4 regions of the Paraburkholderia sp. SEWSISQ10-3 4 genome follow, and region 1 is predicted to be linked to each of the others. Evidence: riboswitches for the same ligand, from Rfam matches in the RefSeq annotation. Region 1 holds a riboswitch; each other region holds the start of a gene.
What was found. Region 1 has a riboswitch for cobalamin ahead of M0D68_RS34225 (CbtB-domain containing protein). Riboswitches for the same ligand answer to the same signal wherever they lie in the genome.
Positions count from the first base shown of each region.

Region 2: linked by a shared signal. The riboswitch ahead of cobW (cobalamin biosynthesis protein CobW) and the one ahead of M0D68_RS34225 (CbtB-domain containing protein) in region 1 are both predicted to bind cobalamin.
Region 3: linked by a shared signal. The riboswitch ahead of cobG (precorrin-3B synthase) and the one ahead of M0D68_RS34225 (CbtB-domain containing protein) in region 1 are both predicted to bind cobalamin.
Region 4: linked by a shared signal. The riboswitch ahead of M0D68_RS35435 (TonB-dependent receptor) and the one ahead of M0D68_RS34225 (CbtB-domain containing protein) in region 1 are both predicted to bind cobalamin.

Region 1 covers NZ_JALPRI010000032.1:26,689-30,116, forward strand. The annotation lists gene M0D68_RS34215 (ABC transporter substrate-binding protein) at 1-1,085, opposite strand, end outside; gene M0D68_RS34220 (CbtA family protein) at 1,465-2,211, opposite strand; gene M0D68_RS34225 (CbtB-domain containing protein) at 2,223-2,444, opposite strand; cobalamin riboswitch at 2,487-2,626, opposite strand; gene M0D68_RS34230 (histidine phosphatase family protein) at 2,681-3,280, shown strand; gene M0D68_RS34235 (hypothetical protein) at 3,318-3,428, opposite strand, start outside.
Region 2 covers NZ_JALPRI010000011.1:200,562-203,989, reverse strand. The annotation lists gene cobN (cobaltochelatase subunit CobN) at 1-500, opposite strand, end outside; gene cobW (cobalamin biosynthesis protein CobW) at 507-1,607, opposite strand; cobalamin riboswitch at 1,791-2,064, opposite strand; cobalamin riboswitch at 2,144-2,372, shown strand; partial or broken gene cobA (uroporphyrinogen-III C-methyltransferase) at 2,596-3,312, shown strand; gene M0D68_RS36650 (cobalamin biosynthesis protein) at 3,289-3,428, shown strand, end outside.
Region 3 covers NZ_JALPRI010000023.1:98,257-101,684, reverse strand. The annotation lists gene cobG (precorrin-3B synthase) at 1-902, opposite strand, end outside; cobalamin riboswitch at 995-1,174, opposite strand; gene cbiE (precorrin-6y C5,15-methyltransferase (decarboxylating) subunit CbiE) at 1,259-2,542, shown strand; gene M0D68_RS30380 (cobalt-precorrin-5B (C(1))-methyltransferase) at 2,542-3,428, shown strand, end outside.
Region 4 covers NZ_JALPRI010000036.1:32,723-36,150, reverse strand. The annotation lists RNA gene ssrS (6S RNA) at 1-66, opposite strand, end outside; gene M0D68_RS35445 (cell division protein ZapA) at 160-471, opposite strand; gene M0D68_RS35440 (hypothetical protein) at 468-824, opposite strand; cobalamin riboswitch at 1,032-1,289, shown strand; gene M0D68_RS35435 (TonB-dependent receptor) at 1,380-3,275, shown strand; gene M0D68_RS35430 (iron ABC transporter permease) at 3,303-3,428, shown strand, end outside.

The sequences.
Region 1 (3,428 bases):
GGATCAAAATTGGCCTTGCCGAACACGACGCTCGGAATGTCGTGCAGCTTCGGCAGCGCATCGCGCACGGCCTTGCGGTCAGGACCGCCGGCGCGCAGCGCATAGGCGGCGATGATGACGGCGTCATACGCATACGCGTTGAACGCGTCCGGCTCGCGGTGGTATTTCGCCTCGAAGCGTTTAACGAAGCTTTGCACTTCAGGCCCGGATTCACCGGGGAAGAAGCTGGTGTTCGTCGCCACGCCATTGACGGCCTCACCGCCGAGTTCGAGGAATTTCGGCGAATACACGGAACTGGCCGCAGCAATCGGCAGGTTGATGCCGCTAGTTCTCGCCTGGCGGGCGATCTGCGCGCCGTCGGAGTAGTACGAGATCAGCACGATGCCATCCGGGTTCGCGGCGCTCACGCGGACTAGCGTCGCGCGGAAATCTTTCTCGGCCGACTGATAGCCTTCGGCCGCAACGACTTGCGCGCCGCGTTCATTGGCGGCTTTGACGAAGACGTCCTTGCTGGTGCGTCCCCAGTCGGTGTTCAGATAGAGCACGGCAATGCGCTTGAGGCCGAGCGTTTTCACGGCGAGGTCGGCAAGCAGCGGCTGCGCGTCGGCCTGGCTGACCGATGGGCTCCAGATGTAGTCGCCGCCTTTGGTGAAGTCAGGATGCGAGTTGGTGAAGCCGAGTTGCACGAGGCCGGCATGCTGATAAATCGGCGACGCTGCCATCGAAGCGGGACTCGAGAAGTCGCCGAGTTCGATAAGGATGCGCGGGTCGTTGACGAATTTCTGCGCGATCGTGATGGACTGGCGTGGATCGCTCTGGCTGTCTTCGAAGACGTAGTTCAGCGGACGGCCGTTGATGCCGTTGTGGCTGTTGATCTCATCCAATGCAAGATCGAAACCAGCTTTCCATTGCGCGCCGTACTGAGCGTTCTGGCCGGTCAGCGGGCCGCTGACGCCTATCAGGATCGGATCGCCCGAAGGTGGCGCGGCGATGGCCGTTGTCGTCGTTAGTGCCGATGCGGCCAGCAGCAGAAGTGCCGCGAAGTGAGTGGCCCATGATGGGCGCAAGCTTGATGTGTTCGACATGGCTCCAGGCTCGGTTTGCTTGAGATTGGAGTGAGTGTCGGATTTGCCCCGGCTTCGGGCAACCAAGCGATTTGCATAACGTTATGCGGCCATGGCACTTGTCCACAGAAAATGTTCATAGGGTTGTTGATAACAACGGGGCATCGTACCTAAGTGCTTGACGCAGATCGGTTTGTTGCTTGCGGTGCGGGGGGACGCAGCGATGATCGCCGACACGGTTGGCGCGGAGCGGCGCATTGCAGAGGGGTGGCTTATCCACAGAAAACGTTCACAAGCCTGTGGATAACATTCCGGCAAACGCGCCAAGTACTTGATGTATTTGGCTTCTCTCGCGCTGCACGTCGGCGTGACCGCGGCTCGCACGGTCACGCCGTTCACATCAAAGGTAAGCAGACTTCGCGGCGCTGCGGCTCGCGGGAGCCAGCAATTTGCTTCGCTCAACGAGCGCGCCGAACAGCAGCCCAAGGGTTGTCCACATAATCACCTGCATGCCGATGGCCGCGACGCGGAATTTCCACAACAGCACCGCCGGGAAAGCCGCCGGCACTTCGTTGATCGTCGGCATCGACAGTTGCACGGCCGCAATGATCGCAACGAACACGACGCCCGCCACGATCGAACCATTCCATGCGCCCAACTTCAGTGCCGCGCGGCGTCGAACCTTCAGCGAAAACACCATTGCAGCCAGCGAGATCGCAATCATCAGGAAGAACAAGCCGGTCCGCATCCCGATCGTCTCGGGGTCGCCCACCGAGGGTGGATTCGCCGGGTACTTGATGTTCGGGACAATCACCAGCGTGATAAACGCGCCAAGCGCGAGCCATGCGGACAACGCGCGCGCACTCAGCGTACCGACGCGGCCATACGCATACGCGAACACCAGCGAGAACAGCCCACCGAACGCGGCGCCGTACGTCACCACGCCCGTCAACAGTCCGAGGCCCGCCTGGGTGCCGCGGCTCACCAGTTCGGGTTCGGGCGCTTCGCCTTTGGCGGCGTCAGCCTTTTCCTCGAAGGAAATCGCCTGATCGACCTGCGGTTCGCCCACCAATCTCGCGAAGCCGAACGTGAGCAATCCCGCGGCGATGCCTGCAAGCATCCCGCGTACCAACAATTTACCGACCATGTTCGACTCCGTTAGTGGCAGGGAAAGCCGAGCAGATGGCGGCCGTCGTGCACGAATTCGTGCACATACATGCCAGGCACCAGCGACGTGGCGCCCTGCTCCGCACCAACGAAATACAGCGCGAGCAACAGCAGCAAGCCGCCGAACACGACCCAAGGCAGCAGTTCACGCAGCGGAATCGGCGTAGGTTGGGCGACGGGCTGTGTCGTGGAATCGAAAACAGCGTTGGACATAATGGACATCTCCTGGGGGTAACGCGCCCCGATAGTCGATTGAAGAGGGATGCTGCGAAGCTCAGGTCTGGCTTTCGGCTCATGAATGCCGATTACAGTGGCGCGACCGCGCCGGGCTCTCACCGGCTTCCGTGCTTCGCAGTGACGCTATTCTACGCGCTAAACTTTGCCTCTCGGCAATGCAAAGCATGTACGCGGCGTCCCGCTTTAGTCCGGGCTTTATGGAAATCAACCGAATGGACATACGGCTGTTACTGATCAGCCACGCATCGACCGCAGCGATGCGCGCGGGCCGCTTCCCTGCCGACGACCCGCTCGACGCACGCGGCCTCGCCGAAGCCGCCGCCGCACGAGCGCGTCTGTCGATTCCGGATGACGCGGCGGTTTTCGTCAGTCCTGCCGTTTGTGCGCGCGATACGGCGTCGGCCTTGGGGCTCGGCGCCGCGGCATCGGTCGACGAGCGGCTGGCAGATATGGACTACGGCCGGTGGCACGGCCGCCGCCTTGCCGATCTCGCGGTCGAAGCACCACACGACCTCGCCGCATGGACACACGATCCCGACGCGGCCGCGCACGGCGGCGAGTCGTTCAGTCAACTCGTGAAGCGGGTGGGACAGTGGCTCGATGCGCTAAACGGTGCGTTGAGCGAGGACGTCATACAAGGCAACACACAGACCGTGGTCGCCGTCACGCACGCGCCTGTGATCCGGGCCGCGATCGTTCATGCACTCGGCGCGCCGCCGGGCGTGTTTCCGCACATCGAAATCGCGCCGCTCTCGATGGTCGAGTTGCGACGCTCGCGACGCGGCTGGACATGGTGGCCAGCATCACAATAACGGCTACGCTCGGATAGTCCGAAACGCACGTGCCCGCTCACTTGCCCGATACAACCAGCCTCAACTTGCTCGAATCAGCCCGCGTCAACGTGATATCGGTCCGTTTGGCGCGCGTGCCAAGATAAAAATGCTGACGTCCCGGTGAATT
Region 2 (3,428 bases), on a different contig from region 1:
CGCCCCCAGCCAAGCGAGCGGTACGCGATAAAACGCAGGAACGCCTCGGCATTCTGCGGTCCGCCTTCACGCAGATAGCGCCATAGCTGATGGCACAGTTCGGCGTCGGCGGTGCTGCGCGCGAGCAGGTTCGGGTCTTCCTGCAGATCGCCGGAGAACATCGCGAGCGTCTGCTGCTTGCGCTCGGCGAGGGCGACCACCTGTTCAATGCCGTACGGCCAGTACGCCTCGCCGCCGAGATGATCGACCACCACGACACGCGCATGCTGCAACACGTCTTCGACATAGAAATCGACCGAAGCCGGTTGCCGCAAATACGTGACGTTCGCAAGCCGCACGCTCGGAAAACCCTCGCCCAGACGCGGAAACACGCTCGCGAGCAATGACAGCGTGGTATCCGCGGAACTGAGCACCACGATATCGGCGGGCTGCTGATCGATCCGGATCACGCCCTGTGTATCGTCGACAAAACCGCCCGGCGTGGTGCGCAGCAGATGCATGACCGGTTACGCCTGTTGCGGCTGAGCGTTCGCCACCGCGCCCAAGGCGGCGTCGAATGCCTGTTGCAACGCGGCCTGGTCGAGGTCTTCGCCGATCAGCACAAAGCGGCTTTGTTGCTCGGCGCCCGTTTCACCCGCTTGCCAGCGCCGGTCGAAGTAACTATCGAATCGACGGCCCACGCCCTGTATCACCAGACGCATCGCCGCACCCGGCAGCGCCGCGAAACCTTTGACGCGGTAAATCGTGTTGGTTTCGACGAGCCCTTGCAACGCGGCGATCACAGCTTCGCGCGACGAAACATTCGCGTGCACCACCACCGAATCGAACTCGTCGTGATGATGATCGGCGTCTTCGGCCGAACCGTGATGGTCGTGGCGTAGATGGATTGTTTCTTCCGAGGCCGCTTCGAGACCCAGCAACGTATGCAGGTCGAGTTGCCCCATCTGCGCGCGCACGATCTTCACTTGCGGCGGAATTTCTTCGCGAATAACGGCTTCGACAGCAGCTTGACGCGCTTCGTCGAGCAGATCGGTTTTGTTCAGAATCACCAGATCGGCCGCCGACAATTGATCTTCGAACAGTTCGTGCAGCGGCGATTCGTGATCGAGATTCGCATCGGCCTTGCGTTGCGCATCCACGGCGACCGGGTTGTCGGCGAACTGGCCGCTCGACGCGGCCGGGCCGTCTACCACGGTGACGACCGCGTCGACGGTAAAGCTATTCTTGATCTGCGGCCAGTTGAACGCCTGCACCAGCGGTTTCGGCAACGCGAGACCTGACGTTTCGATCAGCACGTGATCGATCTGCTCGCGGCGCTCCACCAGCTTTTCCATCACCGGGAAAAACTCCTCTTGCACGGTGCAGCACAGGCAGCCGTTCGCGAGTTCATACAGTTGCCCTTCGGTCTCGACGCCGTTCTCATCGCAGCCGATACCGCAACCCTTGAGGATTTCCCCGTCGATGCCGAGCTCGCCGAACTCGTTGACGATCACCGCGATGCGCTTGCCGCCCGCATGCTGAAGAATGTGCCGCAGCAGCGTGGTCTTGCCGCTGCCGAGAAAGCCCGTGACGATGGTGACGGGGATCTTGCGCATTTGAGTTTGCATCGTGAGGTCCATCCGTAGGAGTTGCTCGTGCACGCCGAGGCATCGTGTATAGGCCGGGCAAACGGGGCACATACCCCAAACCACGACATTAACAAAACACGGGGACGAACAACGGCGTTGCCGAGGCAACCAAAAACTGGAAACGAGAATGAGGTCATGAACGCGCCACCGCATCCCCGCGATGGTCGTTCTTCGTAGTCTGGCCGGTATCCGGGCTGGCGAAAGCGCCGCTTCCCCTTCCCGGACGAGTGGTTTCTCGCCCAGTGGTTATATGCCGACGCGGCCTTGCGCGTGGACATCGAAGCCGGCTCCGCGGCGCTCAAGAACGCACCGCTTTTCGCTTACCGTTGCGGGGGCAGCACAGGTTGACCCGGTCCATTGCAGGTGGGCACCCTGTTTCCCGTTTAACTGCATGCGCACGAGCGCGCACACGAGCACCAAAGTGCGTGCGAGTTTAGGCCGAGCGCCCCCTGCCGTCAAGGAAACGCGGGCTTCGGCAAGGCCTTTCCACAGTGCCGGCGCGGCCTGCCGTGTGCTATCGTATGCGCGCGTTTGGTGCCCGCATATGCGATCGCATGTGCAGTTAAACGGGAAACAGGCCGCGCTCGCTGCGCTCAACCTGTGCTGTCCCCGCAACGGTAAGCGACCTGCGGTGCTTTCGCATCGCGCATGCGTTTTTGATGCCACTGTCCGACGAATCCGGACGGGAAGGCAAAACGCATGAGGCCGTCAGCCCGGATACCGGCCAGACGCGGAGGCAGCGAACGTCACGCTGCCGGCCGCCGGAATCCGCGAGGGACGGATGTGAAGGCGCTGAAGCACGACGTGGCGCGGCCGTTGGCGTTTTCCTGTGGGAAACGCGGCGAGCGGCGTTTTTCGTCGCGCGTAATCTGTTGCACCGCATGACCTCAATTTCTGCCGCCTCCGGCCTCTTCGCGCCTCAGCCGCTCCCATTCGTCACGACATGGCGTGCGCCATGCACGCTGCGATGAGCCGCGCCTGGCTGATCGGCGCCGGTCCCGGCGACGTCGAACTGATGACGCTCAAAGCGACGCGCGCGTTGGCGCAAGCCGATGTGGTGCTGGTCGACGATCTGGTGAATCCTGAAGTACTGCAGTTCGCGCGCGCCGATGCGCTGGTCGTGTATGTCGGCAAACGCGGCGGGCATCCGTCGACGCCGCAGGCCGGCATCGTCGCGCAAATGCTCGAGCATTTGCGGGCGGGACGCAGCGTCGCCCGTTTGAAAGGCGGCGATCCGTTCGTGTTCGGCCGTGGCGGCGAAGAACAAGAAGCGCTCCATGCCGCAGGCATTAGCGTCGACGTGATCAACGGCATCACCGCCGGGATTGCGGCGCCCGCGGCAATCGGCATTCCTGTGACGCATCGCGATCACGCGCAAGGCGTGGTGTTCGTCACCGGACACGGCGCCGGCAGCGGCGAGCCGGACTGGGCCGCGCTCGTCGCTACGCGAATGACGCTGGTGATTTACATGGGCATGCGGCGACTGAACGAAATCGTCGACGCATTGCTCGCGGCCGGGATGAGCGCCGATACGCCGTGCGCCGCGATCGAATCGGCGACGCGCCCCGAGCAACGGCATGCGCTCGCGCGGCTCGGGGAGTTCGCGGAAACGGTCTCGCGCGCCGGGCTCGGGTCGCCGGCGATCGTGGTGATCGGCGGTGTGGCGTCGTTGGCTTTGGCGCGGGATGCGGTGAATGCCGGCAGCGAATCCCACAGACATGCAAGGAAAACGCTAACCGTCGGCATCGGTTGTCGTTTGCACAGCTCCGCCGAGGAAATCGAAACGGCTGTGCGCGCCAC
Region 3 (3,428 bases), on a different contig from region 1:
GCATCGGCAGGTGTGGGGCGTTGCCAGTTTGCAAGCGATGTGTCGCGTGACAGCGGGAAATCGACGTACGTTTGAGCGTGCTGCAATACGGCGTCGATGGAATGCGCGGCGAGCAGGTGACGCATGCGCGTGTCATCTGGAGCGGCCAGATCGAGGAACGTGTGCAGCAGCGCGCAGACGAGGTCTGTGACTTGCGAAGGCAGCACGGCGGCGAGAGCGCCGGCGTAGTTCGGACGAGAATGGTCAACGGCGCTATGCGCGATGTGTTGGAAGGCATCGGAGTTCGCCGCAGCTGACGGGCAACCCGCCAATCCGAACACAAATCGCACACCGTCTTCGGCCTGCATGGCTGCTAGCCAGACATCGTGCGGATGATCCAACCTGGCAAGGCGCTCACCACCATCGAGCAGTAGCGCGAATTTCGGCGATAGCGCCGCGAAACGCGGTTCGGATTGCAGCAAGGTGAGCAGTTCGACGCAAAGCGGCCTTGTATCGAACAGCGCAAACGGATCGCGTCCGGCAGTCGGGCTCACCATCAGATTGCGCACATCGTCCGCCGAGGTCGCTACCAGCACGCCGGAAGCATCCACCGCACCGCCCGTCGGAATCGGCCCAAGCCCCGCATCGACCAGCGCCGCGATCAACGCCGCCTCATGCCCGCTTCGCACACCACGCACCTGCAGATTCGCGCGATTGGTCAGCTCGACCACACCCGCCGCATGCCGCTCACTGACATCAGCAATCACCGCCGCCTGCGCCGCGCTCAACTCGCCTCCGGGCAATTTAATCCGGCAAATCCCCCCATCACGCGCCGCGACGATGCGCAGCAGCCCCGGACACGCCGAGGGCCGCAGCACGAGAGCCGCGTCGGGCAAAGCAGTGGAGGGCGAAGCTTGATTCAAGACGGACACCGGGTTGAGCGTCGCGCGACGGCCCGAGCAAGCCGCAAAGCGGCCCTTGCTACGGCATCGGTACACCCCGCCCGATGTAGGCTGGCACGAACAGTCTGGCCGGCAGGTCTCCTGGCTGGCAGGTCATGGTCCGCCGCGGCCTTCCCGGTCGAACCAGTGGCGCGGAGCGCAGGCGGACTCGCTGCATACAGTTGCGGGGGCAGCCACAGCGACACTGTGTTCCCTCTTCGGCCCCGAAGGGCACCGGCGGCTGTATTATGCCTTTTTTCGAACAGTACAACGAGGCTGGACGCTTTGATCGGCGTGGCACAGCGGATTATTTGAAGATACAGAAAGAGGATGGATGCATGCCGGCGTGGCTGACCGTGGTGGGCATAGGCGATGACGGCTTCGCCGGCTTGGGGAGGCCCGCGCGGCGCGCTTTGCTGGAAGCGTCGGTGGTTTATGGCGGTGAACGTCATCTGGCGATGCTGCCCGCGCGCCTCGCCGCGCGCCGTGCGGCATGGCCGAAGCCGTTCGATCTCGCGCCTTTGCTGGCGGAGCGGACAGGGCCCGTGTGTGTGCTGGCGAGTGGCGACCCGATGCTGTTCGGCGTCGGCGCAACGCTCGCGCGGCACTTGCCGGCAGGGGAGTTGCGGGTGCTGCCCGCGCCCTCGTCGTTGTCGCTGGCGGCCGCGCGGCTTGGCTGGCCGTTGCAGGATGTCGCCACGGTTTCGCTGGTGGGAAGGCCGTTGCCGACGCTGAATGCTCATTTGCACGACGGCGCGCGCGTCTTCGTGCTGAGTGCCGACGGGCGTACGCCTGCCGCGCTGGCCGAACTGTTGAATGCACGCGGTTTCGGCGCGACGCGGATGACCGTGCTGGAACATCTGGGCGGTGATCTGGAGCGGTGCATAGATGGCCGCGCGCACCAGTGGCCCGCAGGGGAAGTGGCGGCGCTGAACCTGATCGCGCTTGAATGCCGCGCAACGGAAGGCGCGCCGCGTTTGCCGCTGACCGTCGGCTTGCCTGACGACGCCTTTCGCCACGACGGTCAGTTGACCAAGCGCGACGTCCGCGCGATTACGCTGGCGCGCCTCGCGCCGACGCCCGGCGAATTGCTATGGGATGTGGGCGCGGGCAGCGGCTCGATTGGCATCGAATGGATGCGCGCACACCCGACCTGCCGCGCGATCGCGATCGAAGGGCACGCGGAGCGGCAGCGCTTCATCGAACACAATCGCGATGCGTTGGGCGTGCCGGGTTTGCAACTGGTGGCCGGCCGCGCGCCTGATGCGTTGGAAGGTTTGGCTGTGCCGGATGCCGTGTTCATCGGCGGTGGCGTGACGGTGCCGGGTGTGCTTGACGCCTGCTGGGCGCGTCTGCGCGACGGCGGACGTCTGGTGGCCAATGCCGTGACCTTGCAAGGCGAGGCAGCGCTGGCGGCGTGGCGTGAGCAACACGGCGGCACGTTGACTCGCATCGCGCTGGCTGACGCGCAGCCGCTCGGCGGCTTCGATACGTGGCGCCAGGCGTTGCCGATTACGCTGCTGGAGGTTACGAAGCTGGCCAGCAGCGCGGACGGCACCTCAAGCACGAGCGCCGCATCCAGCACGTCCACCAGTTCAGCCGACTCACCATTCCATCCGTAATGCGCGAAGAAACGCCCGAACAACCCGCGCCGCTGCGTAGCGGCTACACGACCGGCAGTTGCGCCACCGCGACGTCGCTCGCGGCCGCGCGTCTGTTGCTCGCGGGTATCGTCAGCGAGGTCGCGGAGATCGTGTTGCCGAAGGGCCGGCTCGTGCCGATGCCACTGGTGTTCTGCCGCCTGACCGCCGATGGCGCGGAAGCCGGCACAGTAAAAGACGCAGGCGACGATCCCGACGTGACGCACGGCGCGATCGTATTCGCCCGCGTGCGTTTGCTTGCCGAACCGGGTGTGATATTCCGCGCGGGGCCAGGCGTTGGCACGGTGACACGCGCCGGCCTCACGCTGCCAGTCGGCGAACCAGCGATCAATCCCGTCCCTCGCAAGATGATGACCGAACATCTGACCGAACTCGCCGCGGAACATGGATACGCAGGCGGCTTCGAAGTAACGATTGGCGTCGAAGGCGGCGAAGCACTCGCACTGAAAACGATGAACCCGCGCCTCGGCATTCTCGGCGGTTTGTCGATTCTCGGCACCACCGGCATCGTGCGGCCGTTCTCGTGCTCGGCCTATATCGCCTCGATTCATCAGGGCATCGACGTCGCGCGTGCGAACGGTTACCTGCATCTCGCGGCCTGCACCGGCAACGCAAGTGAAGACGCGATGCGCGCGCATTACGGTCTGCCGGACATCGCACTGATCGAAATGGGCGACTTCGTCGGCGCGGTGCTCAAACATATGAAGCGCGCGCCGGTCGAGCGCTTGAGCGTGTGCGGCGGCTTCGGCAAACTCAGCAAATTGGCAGCCGGGCACCTCGATCTGCATAGCCGCAATTCGAGCATCGATCTGGAACGGCTTGCAACATGGGCCGCCGAATATGGCGC
Region 4 (3,428 bases), on a different contig from region 1:
TTCCACAACCGTGCACATGGCATTGGTTCAAGGAATATATGACCTTGGCGAACCAGGCAGGGAAGTCAAACCGATTGAATTCAAGACGTTTGCATGAATCTTTGCTCATGCACCTCGTTTGAATCCGCAGCCGATCTCAGGACCGGCTACAAGATACTTTTACATGCTGTACTGCTGAATCACAGTACCCAGTTGCTCGTTCATTTGGTGCATTGTACGCCGGATTTCTTCAGCGGGAAATGCTTCTCCGTGCCGCACGCTGCTTTGCAGCTTAAGCAGTTCTGATGCCAGCGACAGCGCGGCCATGACGGCAATGCGATCCGTGCCGCGCACGTTGCTGCTATTGCGGATCTTCGACATCTCGGCGTCGACGCGAGCAACCGCTTCAAGCAACGCGCCTTCAGTTTCCGGCGAGCAGGCGAGACGATAGGGCACGCCGAGAATCGATACTTCGATCTGCTTGGTGGTCATGCATTTTCTCCATGGCGGGTGACGTCGCTCTCCGCTTCTTCCTCATGCGGCGCGGCCTCGAGCAGATCGAGCTGATTATCAGGCTCGCTGTGCGCGCGGGCCCGCGGCAGTTTTTCGAGGATCGCATTGAGGCGCACCTGTGCGTCGTCGATCTTTGCCGACAGCGCGTCGCGTTCCGCCTGCAGCGCATCGCGCTCCTCGCGCATCAGCGCGAGTTCCGTGCGCGTGGCCTCGGCTTCGGCACGCGTTTGGGCGAGCTGATCTTCGAGCGCGAGCCGCGCTTCATTGTGGCGTTGGCTGATCGTGATCAGCTTGCCGATATTCTGTGAAAGTGTTTCGAGTTCGGTGAGCATCTGCTGCGTCCTCTAAAGACATCGCATTTTAGCGCGGAATGTCGCAGGTTCCGACAATTGTCTCGTTTCGAGACGTAACAACATCGCTTTGTGCCGGCTTTTATCGACCATATGATGAAAAACAACTCATGCATCGGACAATAACCTGCACTTAACAGAACAGTTTGCGCACGGATTAACCATTCTTGACGGACCCGAGGGCCGCTCCTAAACTGGCCGCACTTTGGTGCCCGCGCGCGCTTTTCCACAGTGTGCGCAGTTAAACGGGAAGCAGGGCGCGCGCTTCGCCTGAACGCGCCAACCTGCGCTGCCCCCGCAACGGTAAGCGACCGCATTCGTCATGCAGGTCGATCCTGATCGCGTGTTTGATGCTTAACACGCGAGTGTGCCACTGCGCGTCACGCGTGGGAAGGCGGGATCGATGTGTCGCCAGCCCGGATACCGGCCAGAGGGAGAGGCTCGTTCCCGCGCAAACGTAAAACAACGCGGGCGCCTCGTTACGCATCGGCCCGCGGGGAAGCGGGCCGCGCACGCTATCCACAGGAATGTCATCCCATGCTGTCCCCTATCGCTCGCGCGGCGTTGCTCGCCTTTGCGAGCCTGCCGCTCGTCGTGCATGCGCAAGCTGCTTCTTCTCCGTCGCCGTCTTCATCTTCTTCTGCCGATACGGGGGCGAGCGGTTCGTCAGCCGCGGTGTTGTCGCCCGTTGTCGTGACCGCGGAGCGCGGGCCGCAACCGCTCGCCGATGCGATCCCGCAGACCACGCTGTTCGACCAGCAGGACATCGCCGATACGACCGCGACCGATTTGCCCGGCCTGCTGCAACTCGCGCCCGGCGCGCAAATCTCGCGCACCGGTGGTCCGGGTTCCACGACGAGCCTGTTTCTGCGCGGCGCGTCGTCGACGCAATCGCTTTTGCTGATCGACGGCGTGCGGGTCGACTCCGTGAGCCTGGGCGCGCCGCAACTCGCGCAGATTCCGCTCGACCAGATCGATCACGTCGAAGTGGTGAATGGCAACGTGTCCGCGCTTTACGGCTCCGGCGCAATTGGCGGCGTGGTGCAGGTGTTCACCAAAGACGGCGGCGACCATCCGCCGCGTTTCAATTTTTCGGTGGGCTATGGCAGCTATCACACGCAGACGCAGCAGGCCGGCGTGAACGGCTCGCTGGATAAAGACGGCAACACCACCTTCAGCATTTCGCTCGCGCGTTCGAAAGACGACGGCTTCTCGTCGCTCAATCCGTCGCAGGCGCCCAACGCGAATCCGAACGCGAACGGCTATCTGAACGAAAGCATCTCGGCTTCGCTGCGTCACAAGTTCAGCGACAAGTGGGACGCGGGAGTCACCTATTTCCAATCGAACGGCAATAACAGCTATGACAACGCGTACGGTGTGCCGACCGATCTGAACAACCTCTACAGCAAAGTGCGCCAGATGTCGGTGTTCGCGAACGGCAAACTGACCGACCGGTGGACCACGCACTTCATCGTTTCCGAAGGCGACGACCGCAGCGTGGCGAATACCAACGGCATCTACAACGGCCGCTTCGATACCGACAATCGCCAGTACACGTGGCAGAACGATTTTGCGCTCGCCGCGCAGCAGAAACTGCAGGTCGGCTATGAGCATCTGGATCAGAGCCTCGACTCGGATACATTCACTGCGCCCGACCGGCATGTGGATTCGGGCTTTGTCGGCTACACGGGGCGCTTTGGGCGCAATCAGATTCAGGCCAACGTGCGGCGCGATCAGTATTCCGATTTCGGCGGGGCGAACAGTTACTATCTCGGCTACGGTTTCGATATCACCGAGCATTGGAAGGCGACTGCAAGCTATTCGGATTCATTCCGCGCGCCGAGCTTCGACGATCTGTACTATCCGCTCAGCGGCAATCCGTCGATCCAGCCCGAGCGCAGCCATTCGATCGAAGCAGCGTTGCAGTACGCATCGAACGCGCTTGGCGTGATGCGTCTGAGCGCGTTCCAGACGCGTTATTCGAATCTGATCGACTACGAGCAGGTTACGCCCGGCATCTTTTTGGCCGAGAACGTCGGCCGTGCGAAGGTGCAGGGGCTTGAAGGATCGTGGAGCGGCCATATGGGCAAGACCGACGTGCGCGCGTCGCTAACGCTGCAGAATCCTGTCGACCTCGATAGCGATACCGATCTCGTGCGGCGTGCAAGGCGCTTCGCGTCGCTGGCGGTGAATCGCAGCATTGCAGGGTGGCGTGTCGGCGGCGAGTGGATCGTCAGCGGCGCGCGTGAAGATAGCAGCGGCACGCTGGGCGGCTACGGCGTGGTGAATCTGTCGGCGCGCTACAACATCACGAAGGCATGGTACGTCGCCGCGCAGATCCAGAACCTGTTGAACAAGGACTATGAAACGGCCTACTCGTATAACTCGCTGCGGCGCGGTGCGTATGTCACGGTCGGTTGGCAGCAGCAATGACGAACGTACTTGCACGAGAACGCGCCGATGAACCGTAGCTCGAGCCCGATGCCCACGACCACGTTGCGCGTGATGAGCGCAAAGCGCGCGGCCGCGATCTGGCTCGTGCTCGCGGCAATCGCGCTGGTTGTGCTGATGGCGTCGCTCGCACTG